2 linked regions of the Parafrankia irregularis genome follow. The protein of the gene in region 2 interacts with the protein of the main gene of each other region in a pairwise test. Links are inferred from orthologs where the notes say so. Each region holds a gene or a part of one and is shown on either strand. Other genes may lie near its edges.

The links.
Region 1: the proteins of recA (region 2) and dprA interact in binary tests that used the Bacillus subtilis proteins (3 or more experiments, as listed by UniProt). The link is inferred for Parafrankia irregularis from one-to-one orthologs.

Annotation. Positions count from the first base shown.
Region 1 is NZ_FAOZ01000052.1:20,814-24,127, forward strand. The notes cover bases 189-3,187. They hold dprA (DNA-processing protein DprA), read left to right. Parts: upstream 189-1,215; coding sequence 1,216-2,160; downstream 2,161-3,187. Other genes in these bases: AWX74_RS37340 (YifB family Mg chelatase-like AAA ATPase), read left to right, coding at 189-1,219; AWX74_RS37350 (hypothetical protein), read left to right, coding at 2,461-3,036; AWX74_RS37355 (hypothetical protein), read left to right, coding at 3,159-3,187. In the rest of the region: more of AWX74_RS37340, read left to right, coding at 1-188; more of AWX74_RS37355, read left to right, coding at 3,188-3,314. UniProt on the Bacillus subtilis protein: Protein that helps load RecA onto ssDNA during transformation. Binds cooperatively to circular ssDNA, is able to bridge different segments of DNA. Favors the loading of RecA onto SsbA- or SsbB-coated ssDNA and formation of RecA-DNA filaments.
Region 2 is NZ_FAOZ01000005.1:337,004-340,177, reverse strand. What follows is about bases 122-2,980. They hold recA (recombinase RecA), read left to right. Parts: upstream 122-958; coding sequence 959-2,002; downstream 2,003-2,980. Other genes in these bases: recX (recombination regulator RecX), read left to right, coding at 2,053-2,688; AWX74_RS10525 (DUF3046 domain-containing protein), read left to right, coding at 401-595; AWX74_RS10530 (ATP-dependent helicase), read right to left, coding at 122-255. Outside these bases: more of AWX74_RS10530, read right to left, coding at 1-121; rny (ribonuclease Y), read left to right, coding at 3,021-3,174. UniProt on the Bacillus subtilis protein: Multifunctional protein involved in homologous recombination, DNA repair and competence.

The sequences.
Region 1 (3,314 bases), on a different replicon or contig from region 2:
CGGCGAACTAGCTCTCGATGGGCGGATCCGCCCCGTCAGTGGCGTTCTTCCCGCGGTCCAAGCCGCAGTGGAGGCCGGATTCCTCCGAGTCGTCGTGCCTTCCGCGAATGCTTCAGAAGCCGCTCTCGTGTCGGGCGTCGTTGTCGAACCCGTTCCCGACCTGCGTCACGTTATAGATCTGCTGCGAGGTGATCGTCTACCATTGCCAGTCGAACCTATCGATCTAGTACCTGCGACCTCGCTCGAAAGCGGTCACGATCTGGCCAACATAACCTGGCGCACTCCGGGACGACAGGCGGTCGAAATTGCCGCTGCCGGCGGACACCATCTTTTTCTCCAGGGACCTCATGGTACTGGAAAGGTCATGCTTGCAGAGAGCATCCCAGGGCTTCTTCCTCCCTTGGAGGAAGCTACAAGCCTTGAAGTGACAGCAATCCACTCAGCCGCTGGCCTGCTGTCAGCCAACAGCCCAGTAGTCACCCGGCCGCCTTACCGCAGCCCGCATCACAGCGCAACACCCGCCGGCCTCCTCGGCGCTGGCCGCTCCGTGCTTCGCCCAGGTCTCATGAGCCAGGCGCATCGCGGTGTGTTGTTCCTCAACGACGCTCCCGAATTTGGCCGACCGAGCCTGGATATACTGCGCCACTCACTGGAAACAGGCCTTGTCGGGATTGCCAGAGGCTCCGCAACGATCAAGTTCCCGGCACGCTTCATACTCGTGCTCGCCGCCAAACCATGTCCCTGCTCCCAGACGCGTGACAATAATAGCGAAAGCGAAATCTGCACCTGTCCGGCCCAGATAAAACGCCGATACCTTGCACGCCTCGGGACGCTGCTTGACCGCATCGATATCAAGGTCGAACTCCCGCAGCTGACCCCCGCCGACCTACGGGCAAGCCACGACCCCGTCGAGTCAACAGCCGTGGTCGCCGCTCGGGTTGCCCGTGCACGCGAAGCGATGGCTCTTCGCCTGCGTGGCACGCCCTGGCGGATTAACTCCGAAATACCCGCGCACGTGCTGGAGCGGCAATGGCCGCTGTCCACCGCAGTCCGGCAGGAAGCGGAACGGCTCTATGAGATCGGCGCACTCACCAGGCGAGGAGTAAACCGGGTCTTCCGGCTCGCATGGACTCTCGCCGACCTGGCAGACATCGACAGGCCCGGACCCGACCAGATAAAGCAGGCTATCGCGCTTCAGATTCCAGGACGGCCGGCATGATCGCACCCGTGCCGCCCTCCAGTTCCCCGAACACCACCGACGTCACCGACAGGCTGGCCCGCGCGGCTTTGTCTCGAATCCTCCGCCCGGATGATCCCCATACCATCGCGCTGGTACGCCGGCACGGTGCAGCTGAAATCTGGGAAAGACTCCGCCACGACCATCCTCGTCTTGACCCCCGCCGCGACTTGGACGAAGCCGAGAGAGTCGGTGGTCGGATTATCTGTCCCGGTGACAACGAATGGCCCGCCTCTCTACTCGCACTCGACCAAGTCAACCACACCGGACCACAGCCTGCTCCTGGGCCACCATTGGCCTTGTGGGTGCGAGGAGCCGAAAGCCTTTCCGCCGCCAGGCGTGCTGTCGCAGTCGTCGGCGCCCGCGCTGCTACCGACTATGGCAAATACCTAGCCGGCGACCTCGGCGTCGCGCTCGCTGAGCGGAAGTGGTGCGTGATATCCGGTGCCGCCTTCGGAATCGATGCTGCCGCGCACCGAGGATCCCTCGCAGGCGGAGGTCCGACCTTCGCCGTCTTGGCCGGTGGCATCGATGTCCCCTACCCAGCCGCGCATGCCGAGCTCCTCGACGAGATCGCCCACCGTGGCGCTCTGATCAGCGAGGCACCCCCGGGAAGCCCGCCGTATCGTCGGCGCCTCCTCGCGCGAAACCGAATCATCACAGCCCTCGCCCGCGGGACCGTGATCGTCGAGGCCGGCTACCGCAGCGGCGCGCTCAACGCCGCTCGGCATGCCCGTGAACTCTCCAAACCCCTGATGGTGTTTCCTGGTCCGGTTACGAGCGCTATGAGCGCTGGATGCCACCGCCTCCTGCGAGACCATCCTGAGAACACCACCCTGGTGACTGGGGTCGATGATGTTCTCCAGGCACTCGGTCTTCCCAGGCCAAGCAGCCAATCAACGGGGCCGCACGCCAGGGCATGACTGATCTGATTGGTGCCTGTATCTCATTCCCCGCCATCCCGGTCCCACGCCCTCTGGAGGACGTTGGTCGGCCCGCGCTACTAATCGAAAGGAGACGCCTTGGAGGTTCAGGTCCGCGTTGCGCGGAACAGGCTGTCAGTCGACACACAGTGGACAATTACTCGAATCCTCGACAGCCTTCGGCTGGCAGACGCTCCCGCGCTGGCCAGCGTGCTGCGACTGACTGGCCGGTCCGGAGGTCACAACATTGACGCCAGCCTGTACGTTGCCGACGCACTGACCAAGATTGACAGGGAGGACGTGGCGCCCGAAACCGTGGATGGCCCGGCCCACCTGGATGACGCCGACGGGTTGCGAGGGCTGGAGAAGCTCGGCTACCTCACAGTGCACGATCTTGCCTACGAGACGTCCAGCGCCAGCTACCTCGACGAGGGCCGCAGCCTGACCGCGATCCGGGTTCTCCGGCCGTTCCACACCGTCGGTGTCGTCTACCGGTGGCGGCGCGCACTGATCGGCCCGGCCGACGAGTGGGACATCGTCACCCAGCCCGGGGTGATCTGGCCCGGTGTGTACGTGCACGGCGCGGTCGGAGACTACCGATCGCGCGACGTCGGGCTGGTGTACGCCGGCCCGCCCGAGCTGGACACTGACGCGCTGATCTACGCCATCCGCGAGGACTCCGACGTCTTCACCTGCCACGCCGTGTGCGATCGCTGCGGCGCCGACTGGTACGCCCATGACGGATCGTGGATCTTCCGAGCCATCCGGGCACACGCCGACTTCGACTACAGCGACGCGCGCCGTCATGACGGCACCACGGTGATGTGTCCGGAGCCGCTGTGCGTGGCCGGCAGGGTCGGCTTCGTCGTCGGCTGACAGCCCCGGCCGACGCCCCGCTCGTTGCCGGCCGGGTAACCGGCCCGCGCATTTCCCCCATCCACTGAAGGAAGGCGGCACCGCCGCATGCCCGAGAACATTGCACAGAGGACGTATCCCTGATGGCAGACAGCACCGCCGGCGAGACATCTCCGGTCGCACAGGACGACCCGGCCGCGACCGCATGGAACGCAGAGACGGAGCGGCTCTACGGCCAGCTCACCGAACTCAAGCGGCTGTACGTGGCCGCGCAGCTGGGCCTGGTCGGGCATCTGATC
Region 2 (3,174 bases):
GACATACAGCACCCGGCAGCGCAGCGTCGGGTCCGCCGGAGGGTCGGAACGAGCCAGACCGTCCAGCGACCACAGGAAGGCCGCGAGCGTCTTGCCGGACCCGGTCGGCGCCACCACCAGGGCACTCGCGCCTCGGGACACGGCCGACCAGGCCCCGGACTGGGCCGGGGTCGGCGCCGCGAAGGACGAGGCGAACCACTCGCGGGTCGGGGCCGTGAAGGCGGCGAGGGGGTCCGGGACGTCCGAGGCGGTCACGGCATCAGTCTGCTTCCTGCCACCGACACAAATCCCGCGGTCCACGGCCGGGTCCGCCCGGCGTCGCCGGACGGTCACCGGACGGTCGCCGGTATGAGGACCCGGCCGTGGCCGGGGCGCGGTCGGCGGCGTGCAGACTGGAGCGGTGCGACTGACCGAGTTCTGGGCGAACATGAACAAGCAGTTCGGCGCTGCCTACGCCGACTCGCTCGCACGCGACCACGTGATCGCCGGTCTGGGCGGGGCGACGGTGGAGGCGGCGCTGCGGCGGGGGGACGACGCCAAGCAGGTGTGGCGCGCGGTATGTGACGAGTTCGACGTGCCGGCTCGCGACCGCTGACGCCGGCACCTTGGTGGGCCCGGCGTCGAGTTGGTGGCAGCCGGTCGCGGCGGATGGCCGCGGCCGTGGGCGGCCACGGGTGGTGGCCGAGTGGCGGCAGTGGCGGGTGAGTGGTGGCCGAGCGGCAGTGGGTCGTGGCCGAGTGGCGCCGGAACCCGGCCCGGCAGGTGTGCGGGGAGCGGTGGGGCCACCCGTTCGGGTGAGCCGCGGCGTGTCGTTGAGGCTTCGAACGAATGTTCGGCTACTGTTGTCCACATGCTCTCCGATGTCCACAGAAGCGACCCGGCTCTCGAAACTGTCGGACCCACCCCCTAGCGTCGGATCGTGGCCAAGACTCGACGACCTCTGCATGGAGTAACTCCAATGGTTGGACCCGACCGCGAGAAGGCGTTGGAGAACGCCCTTGCGCAGATCGACAAGCAGTTCGGCAAGGGCTCGGTCATGCGCCTGGGGGACGACACCAGGCCGCCGATCCAGGCGATCCCGACCGGATCGATCGCGCTCGATGTCGCGCTCGGTATCGGGGGTCTTCCCCGTGGGCGCATCATCGAGGTCTACGGGCCGGAGTCGTCCGGAAAGACCACGGTCGCCCTGCACGCTGTGGCGAACGCCCAGGCGGCCGGTGGTATCGCGGCCTTCATTGACGCGGAGCACGCGCTTGACCCTGAGTACGCGGGCAAGCTGGGCGTCGACACGGACGCGTTGCTGGTCTCCCAGCCCGACACGGGGGAGCAGGCGCTGGAGATCGCGGACATGCTGATCCGCTCCGGCGCGCTGGACATCATCGTCATCGACTCGGTGGCTGCCCTCGTGCCGCGTGCCGAGATCGAGGGCGAGATGGGTGACAGCCACGTCGGCCTGCAGGCCAGGCTGATGTCCCAGGCGCTGCGGAAGATCACCGGTGCGCTCGCGAACTCGGGCACGACCGCGATCTTCATCAACCAGCTCCGGGAGAAGGTCGGCGTCATGTTCGGCTCCCCGGAGACGACCACCGGTGGCAAGGCGTTGAAGTTCTACGCCTCCGTCCGGCTGGATGTCCGTCGCATCGAGACCCTGAAGGACGGGCAGGAAGCCGTCGGTAACCGAACCAGGGTGAAGGTCGTCAAGAACAAGATGGCGCCACCTTTCCGAACGGCCGAGTTCGACATCGTCTACGGCGGCGGCATCAGCCGTGAGGGCTCCCTCATCGACATGGGTGTCGAGCACGGCATCATTCGCAAGTCCGGTGCCTGGTACACCTACGACGGCGACCAGCTCGGCCAGGGGAAGGAAAATGCGCGTTCATTCCTGCGCGACAATCCTGATCTGGCGAACGAGATCGAGAAGCGGATCAAGGAGAAGCTCGGTATAACGCCGGCGCTGGACGCTGACGCGGATGCGCCCGCTCCGGTTCCGGTCGACCTCTGACCCGGGGTGCCGTGTTCCCGCCCGAGCTGTCGTCAGCTGTGCAGGATGTGGTGAAGGGGGAGAGCGGGCCGGCGGCAGCGGATCGCTCGTCGGTCACGTCGGGTGCCTCTGCGGCGTCGGCCCGCGCGGGCCGGGCCGACCCGTTGGCAGCCGCGCGGGAGATCTGCCTGCACCAGCTCGCGGCCCGGCCGCGCAGCCGGGCAGAGCTCGCGGCGGTGCTGAGTCGCCGGGGCGTCGAGGAGGAGATCGCCGGGCTGGTTCTCGATCGTCTGGCCGAGGTTGGTCTGGTGGACGATGAGGCCTTCGCGGCCGCGTTCGTCTCGTCGGCCCGGGCTGGGCGGGGATTGGGCCGTCGCGCGCTCGCCGTCGAGCTGCGACGGCGCGGGGTGCAGCCCGAGGTGTCGGAGGAAGCCCTGGCGGCGGTCGGCACCGAGGACGAGGAGGCGACCGCACGTTCCCTCGTCTCCCGGCGTCTTCGTGTCATGGAGGGCCTGCCGGCATCAGTGCAGGCCCGCCGGCTGGCCGCCCTGCTCACCCGAAAGGGCTATCCGCTCGACCTCGTCCGGCGAGTCGTCGAGGAGGCGGTCGAGGCGGTCGTCGAAGAGGAGGCCGAAGAAGCGGACAGCGACGTCGACAGCCTGGACCGGGGCGTGCAGCGCCGGCCGCGGAGCCGCTGGCAAAGCTGAATGGGTGGCTCCCTCCCGGCTGTCCGGGTGCGGTGGATCGGCGATGTTTTTCTTGACCGAATGAAAGTTACAGACCTACCCTTTCACAAAGGTGCAAGGGTAGCCGCGCGTATGCGGTTCCAGATAGCTGGCCAACTTCACATCAGGGCGGTGTTCCTTCGACCGTCGGTGGTCCTGCGCTGTCGGCAGGCTCGGCTTTCGGTGCCGATGTGCCCTCCGGTGGCCTGATTTAGGGCACCGGTCGATACGTGCCGCCTGCTCGCTGGCTGGTCCTGGTCCCGTGCACCTCACGCCTGTCATCACAGGCGTGAACAGAAGCGGGAGGAGCAACCGTGGGTGTCGCACTCATAGCGCTTCTCGTCCTGCTTCTTCTCGCAGTGGTCGGTCTGACCGTCGTTCTGTTGCACCTGGTGCGGGCTGGAACGCTCGGCGTAGGCGGCGGTGTCGCTCCCGGTAAGCAGGGTGACCCGGACGGCGCTTCCACCG